Regions from separate parts of the Arthrobacter sp. 10T413_2 genome, predicted to be linked through region 1. Evidence: riboswitches for the same ligand, from Rfam matches in the RefSeq annotation. Region 1 holds a riboswitch; each other region holds the start of a gene.
The links. Region 1 has a riboswitch for thiamine pyrophosphate ahead of thiC (phosphomethylpyrimidine synthase ThiC). Riboswitches for the same ligand answer to the same signal wherever they lie in the genome.

Region 1 (2,190 bases):
GCGGCGTAGCGGGGGAACTTGGCCTCCGCCTGGGCGGCGATGTCCGGGAAGGTGGCGATGTTGATGAGGGTGGGGACGATCGGCACGCCCTGCTCCACGAAGCGCGGGAGGTGCCGCGGCAGCAGCCCGGTGCCGTGCTCGATGCAGTCGATCCCGGCGTCGAGCATGTCATCCAGGGTGTCCTCGGCGAAGCAGTGGGCGGTGACGCGGGCCCCTTCATCGTGCGCGGCCTGGACGGCGTCCTTGAGGCTTCCGGCGGGAAAGCTGGCGGCGAGGTCGCCGGCGTCGCGGTCGATCCAGTCCCCCACGAGCTTGACCCAGCCGTCGCCGGCACGGGCCTGCTTCCGCACGGCCTCGACCAGGCCGTCCGGTTCCACCTCGACGGCGAAGCCGCGAAGGTAGCGCCGGGTGCGGGCGATGTGGCGGCCGGCGCGGATGATCCGTGGAAGGTCCGAGCGCTGCTGGAGCCAGCGGGTGTCGTGGACAGCGCCGGCGTCGCGGACCAGGAGCGTCCCGGCGTCGCGGTCCGTGACGGCCTGGGATTCCGCGGTGTCCTCGGCAACGTCTCCACCCGGGCCGAGGCCGATGTGGCAGTGTGCGTCCACCAGCCCGGGAATGACCCAGCCATTTAGCACGCGCTCCGGCGCGGCGGCGGGCCGGTGGAACGTGAGCCGGCCGTCGACGGACCAGAGGCCGTGGCGTACCGTGTCCGGCCCGGTAAGGATGGGGCCGCTGAATTCGATGATGCCGGTCATGGCATCAAGGGTAGTCCCCATGTCGCCGCGCCGGCCGCGTCACACTGGACAGCCGTCCGACGGCGCGTGGTAGCTTCTTCTACGACCACACGGGTGCCCCTGCAGGGGCTGAGATCGGGCTGACGCGGCCTGCGACCGTTGAACCTGTCCGGGTAATGCCGGCGAAGGAAGTGAGTATTTTCCGTGAATACGCAAATTGCACAGCACAGCCCTATCCAAAACCAGTCCAGCCAAAACCTGCCTGCCGACTCTGAGGCTGCCGCGACGCAGTCACTGAAGTCCCACTCGCTGGCCTTCACGACGGACCCGGAGCACGGCATCCGCGTCCCGGTGACCGAGATCGCGCTGGAACCCTCGCCGGGCGGCGTCGAGAACCCTCCATTCCGGGTCTACCGCACGGCCGGGCCGGGCAGCGATCCGGTGGTGGGGCTGGCCCCGTTCCGCAGCGGCTGGATCGCCGGGCGGGGTGACACGGAGCCGTACCGCGGTCGGGAACGCAACCTGCTCGACGACGGCAGGTCCGCGGTGCGCCGCGGTGCCGCCTCCGCGGAATGGCGGGGCGCCCCGCCGGAGCCCCGCCGCGCCGTCGATGGCCGGACGGTCACCCAGATGCATTATGCGCGGCAGGGCATCGTGACACCGGAGATGCGGTTCGTTGCGCTGCGCGAGAACTGCGATGTGGAGCTGGTCCGCAGTGAGGTGGCAGCGGGCCGGGCCATTATTCCCAGCAACATCAACCACCCGGAGTCCGAGCCGATGATCATCGGCAAGGCGTTCCTGGTGAAAATCAACGCCAACATCGGCAATTCCGCGGTGACCAGCTCCATCGCCGAGGAAGTGGACAAACTTCAGTGGGCCACGCAGTGGGGTGCGGATACGGTGATGGACCTCTCCACCGGCGACGATATCCACACCACGCGCGAATGGATCATCCGCAACTCCCCCGTCCCGATCGGAACGGTCCCGATCTACCAGGCGCTGGAGAAGGTCAACGGCGAGGCCAACGCCCTGACCTGGGAGATCTTCCGGGACACCGTGATCGAACAGTGCGAGCAGGGGGTGGACTACATGACCATCCACGCCGGGGTGCTGCTGCGCTACGTCCCCCTGACGGCCAACCGGGTCACCGGGATCGTGTCCCGCGGCGGTTCCATCATGGCCGGCTGGTGCCTGGCTCACCATGAGGAGAACTTCCTCTACACCCACTTCGACGAGCTCTGCGAAATCTTCGCCAAGTACGACGTCGCGTTCTCCCTCGGCGACGGGCTGCGGCCCGGCGCGACGGCGGACGCCAACGACGCCGCGCAGTTCGCCGAACTCGACACGCTGGCCGAACTCACCCAGCGGGCCTGGGAGTTCGATGTGCAGGTCATGGTGGAGGGCCCGGGACACGTGCCATTCCACCTCGTCCGGGAAAATGTGGAGCGCCAGCAGG
Region 2 (2,190 bases), on a different contig from region 1:
GCGCGCCGAGGCCCAGCCTGCCGCCCGCACCGAACGCAAGAGCCGTCGCCGCGGCCGGGGTCAGGGCCCGGAGTCCGCTCCGTCCGCACCGGCCGCCGTCCACGCCGAGCCCACCGAGGCCGAAAGCCATGCCAAGGCTGAAGCCACCCGTGCCGCGCTGGCAAAGGTCGCCGCCGCGGCCCACGCCGCGCACCTGCATGACGGGGAAGCTGCCGCCGCCAGCGACGCCGGGGCCCGCCAGGCCGCCGTCGACGCCGTCACGAAGCTTGCCGCCACGGAAGAGGCAGCAGGCCGTCCCGCGGCTGTGCTGACGTTCGGCGGTGAGCAGGTGGCCCTGCCGTTCGTCGAGCACGCCGAGGGCACGCCGGAGCCGTCCCTGACCCTCGACCTGCTGACCGAGGCCTTCGCCAACCTGGGCGAGGCTGAGGCTCAGGCCAACAGGCAGGCGGCCGCCCAGGCCCGGCACGAGACTCAAGCCACGGCACCCGAGCCTGCGCGCGTCGAGGCACCGGCTGCACGGACAGCGGAGACCACGACGACGCGTGGCCGCCGCGGGCGCCGCAACCGGAGCGCCAGCCGCGCCCAGGGTGCAGCCAACGAGACCTCCGTGGAGCACCGCGAGGCAACACGGCCGGCCGCGGCCGGCTCGGTTCACGAGGCCAAGGCACCCGCCGCGGCAAGGCCGGCCATCCCGGCCGGCAACGAGCCGATCATCCTCGGAGTCGGCGTGCCGGCATCGGAGCTGTAGTCCTCCACGGCTGATCCCTTCCGCCACTGATCCGGCTGAAGTGTAAATTGCGGGTTCGGGCCGGAGCGGGCGTAACAATACGTCCGCTCCGGCCCGGGTCCGCTTCGCCGTTAACCGGGCAGCGCCGGGACAGCGGCTAGGCTTGACCACTGACACGGGGTGCCGCGCATCGGGCCGGCTGAGATCCAGACCCGTTGAACCTGTCCGGTTAGCACCGGCGAAGGGATGTCTGACTTGTCCGCAACAGTGAATCCGTCTGAATTTCTGACCGACGCTTTTCTACCTCCCAATTTTCTGCCCTCCGCGCCGTCTGCGCCGCTGCGCATTCCCCGGGTGCTGGCCATCGCCGGCTCGGACCCATCCGGCGGCGCAGGAATCCAGGCGGACTTGAAGAGCATCGCTGCGAACGGCGGCTACGGCATGGCCGCCATCACGGCCCTGACGGCGCAAAACACCCGGGGCGTGCGCGCCGTCCACGTTCCTCCGGCAGAGTTCCTCACGGCGCAGCTGGACGCCATCAGCGACGACATCGGCATCGACGCTGTGAAAATCGGCATGCTCGGGGACGCCGCGGTGATCGACGCCGTCCGCAGCTGGCTGGAAAAGGTGCGCCCCGCCGTCGTGGTCCTGGACCCGGTGATGGTGGCCACCAGCGGCGACCGGCTCCTGCAGGAATCCGCCGAGGCCGCACTGCAGGCCCTCCTGCCGCTGGCGGACCTCATCACGCCGAATCTTGCCGAGCTCGCCATCCTGCTCAAGGAACCCGTCGCGGCAGACTGGGCGGAAGCCCTGGCGCAGGGCAAGCGCCTGGCCGCCCTGACCGGCACCACCGTCCTGGTCAAGGGCGGACACCTCGCCGGCGGGGATAGCGGCGGGGACACTGCCGGGGACGGCTGCCCGGATGCGCTGGTCAACACTGTAGGGCTGCTGGGGCAGGAGACCGTGGTGGTGCCGGGGGAGCGGATCGCCACCCGCAACAGCCACGGCACCGGCTGCTCCCTGTCCTCGGCCATGGCCACGGTGCAGGCACGGGTGGGGGACTGGGAGGCCGCACTGCGGGAGGTCAAGCCGTGGCTGCTGGGCGCGCTCCGCGAAGCCTCGGCCCTGGACGTCGGCACCGGCAACGGCCCGGTCCATCACTTCCACCACGTGCAGGACCGCACGGGCGGCGGGAGTGGGCAGCGTGGCCAGGGGCCGGCGGAGAGCCCCGCGGAGGGCGAGTTCGCCGCGGCCCTGCGCGACGGCGCCGCGGCGGATCTCGACGCCATCTATGCCCTGGACTTCATCCGCGGACTCGCCGACGGCACCCTGCCCGAGGACGAATTCGCCTATTATCTGGGCCAGGACGCCATTTACCTCAACGGGTACTCCCGGGTTCTGGCCCGGGCCGCCGCCATCGCCCCAACGGAGGCCGAACAGCTGTTCTGGGCCCGCACGGCGCA
Region 3 (2,190 bases), on a different contig from region 1:
GTCTACCTGGTGTACGGCATCCTCATGTGGGCCTGGTTCACGGCAGTGGGGATTACGCTGATCCGGCTGTCCCGGAGGACGCCGCGCGCGGACGGCGCCGCCGCCTAAGCTCCCGGCGTGAGGACCGTCCGTAAAGCCTCGACCACGAGGTCGTGGTCTGCCTTCTGCGGTAGCCCGGAGACAGTCACGACGGCCACGGCCCCGGTGCCGCGRACGTAGATGGGGAACGCTCCGCCGTGGGCGGCGAACTCCATCTGATCGAACCAGGCGTTCTCCTCGATCCTTCCGCCGGCAGCGCGGGCCCGGAGGCCCACCAGCAGGGAKGGGACCTCATAGCGCTGGGCCGTGCGCTTCTTGGCGTTGATCCAGCGTTKGTTGTCCGGGGTGGCGCCGTKCAGCGCCGCGTGGAAGAGCACCTGCTCACCCTTGGTGATGTCGACGGCGATGGGCAGCGAGCGTTGCCTGCCCAGTTCGACCAGGAGCAACCCGAGGTCCAGGGCATCGTCCTTGCTGAACGATGCGAACTGGAGCGCATCCATTTCGGCCAGCACACGGCCAATGAGCGCCGCAAGAGAACCGTGAGGTTGCGGCTCGCTCGAGTCCGGGTCGTACTCGGCGGAGGGATCTGGCGTGGCCGGTGTGTGCGTCAAAATGGTCCAGCTTTCCGGTGGGCGACAAGGCCGCCCGCTCGCGGGTCCGGGGGCCGACACGTCGACTCTACCAAGCGGCTCTTCCCGGCCGCGGGGAGGGCCTGGGCCAGGCCCCGGATTGTGACAGCACACCACTGAAAACCCTGGCCGTTCGGGTGTAAACTGAGCCAGCCCACAAGGGCGAAATAATTACGACAGGGGAGCGCCGCCGTCGGGCATCGCCGGAATAGTCCGGGGAAACCAGTGGTGGGCGCTGAGAGTGCGGACAGCCGCAGACCCTCGAACCTGATCCGGTTAGTACCGGCGCAAGGGAGTCGAGTTCTCAGGGTGCGCGGAGGGCGGCGGAAGCCGAGGCCGGCCGGAGCACCCTCCCCTCCTGTTCCTCAGGAGGACGACATGACAGATATTTCAGCACAGCATGGTTCGAGCAGCCGTTCATCGGCCCGGCGCACCTACAACTGGCGTGTGGTGGACATCGTGGTGGCCGCCTTGATCGCCGTCGCCGGGGGCGTCATCTTCTGGGCCTGGGATCAGGGCGCGAACCTGATTTCAACCCCGGTCAATGCGATCTACCCGCCGCTCAGCGGACTCTACGCCGGCGGATGGATGATCCCGGCAGTGCTCGGCATGCTCATCATCCGCAAGCCCGGCGCAGCCCTCTTCTGCGAGACTGTGGCGGCCACCGGCGAGCTKATKATGGGCTCGCAGTACGGCACCACCGTCCTGATCTCCGGAGTTCTCCAAGGCCTCGGCGCGGAACTGGTGTTCGCAGCCTTCCTCTACAAGAAGTTCAACCTCCCGGTGTCCCTGCTGGCCGGAGCCGGCGCGGYCCTCTTCTGCGGCCTGAACGACTCCTTCCTGCCGTGGGGCTGGAACATTGCCTACGAAGCCGGCGACAAGCTKGCCTACATCGTCTTCACCACCATCTKCGGCGCCGTGATTGCCGGCGGACTGTCCTGGCTCGCCACCCGCGGCCTGGCCAAGACCGGCGTGCTGGGCTCCTTTGCCTCCCGCAAAGCCGCCACGGAGCCTGTCTTCTCCTGAACCACGTTCCTGAACCCCAGTCCGGAACGGCCCTCTTGGAAGTGCACAGGCGACTCATGACATCTTCACCAGGCGTCCGGCCCGCCGCCGTCACGGCCCGCGGCTGGGGCTGGCGGCACGCCGGAAGGCCCCGGCCCGCGGTCAGCGGACTTGACCTGGACATCCGGCCCGGGGAGCGCGTGCTCCTGCTGGGCCCGTCCGGCGCCGGCAAGTCGACGCTGCTCCACGCCCTGGCGGGTGTGCTCGGGGACGGCGCGGCGGGGCAGGCCGGCGACACCGAAGAATCCGACGAGACCGGCAGCCTGCTGATCGATGGCGCTGCGCCCCGGGCGCAGCGCGGCCGCGCCGGACTCGTGCAGCAGGACCCGGAAACCCAGGTGGTGCTCTCGCGCCTCGGCGACGACGTCGCCTTCGGGGCCGAAAACCTCGCTGTCCCGGCCGGGGAGATCTGGCCGCGGGTGCGCGAGGCGCTCGACGACGTCGGGCTGGGCAGGCT

Region 2: another riboswitch for thiamine pyrophosphate. It lies ahead of AC1DBQ_RS19295 (bifunctional hydroxymethylpyrimidine kinase/phosphomethylpyrimidine kinase); the one in region 1 lies ahead of thiC (phosphomethylpyrimidine synthase ThiC).
Region 3: another riboswitch for thiamine pyrophosphate. It lies ahead of AC1DBQ_RS08880 (ECF transporter S component); the one in region 1 lies ahead of thiC (phosphomethylpyrimidine synthase ThiC).

What each region holds. Positions count from the first base shown of each region.
Region 1 is NZ_JBFTHK010000033.1:25,183-27,372, forward strand. Features, by position in the region: gene AC1DBQ_RS07990 (amidohydrolase family protein) at 1-755, opposite strand, end outside; TPP riboswitch at 835-942, shown strand; gene thiC (phosphomethylpyrimidine synthase ThiC) at 939-2,190, shown strand, end outside.
Region 2 is NZ_JBFTHK010000174.1:2,308-4,497, forward strand. Features, by position in the region: partial or broken gene AC1DBQ_RS19290 (Rne/Rng family ribonuclease) at 1-748, shown strand, start outside; TPP riboswitch at 894-991, shown strand; gene AC1DBQ_RS19295 (bifunctional hydroxymethylpyrimidine kinase/phosphomethylpyrimidine kinase) at 974-2,190, shown strand, end outside.
Region 3 is NZ_JBFTHK010000039.1:10,742-12,931, forward strand. Features, by position in the region: gene AC1DBQ_RS08870 (DUF4386 family protein) at 1-108, shown strand, start outside; gene AC1DBQ_RS08875 (heme-degrading domain-containing protein) at 105-650, opposite strand; TPP riboswitch at 837-980, shown strand; gene AC1DBQ_RS08880 (ECF transporter S component) at 1,047-1,694, shown strand; gene AC1DBQ_RS08885 (ABC transporter ATP-binding protein) at 1,751-2,190, shown strand, end outside.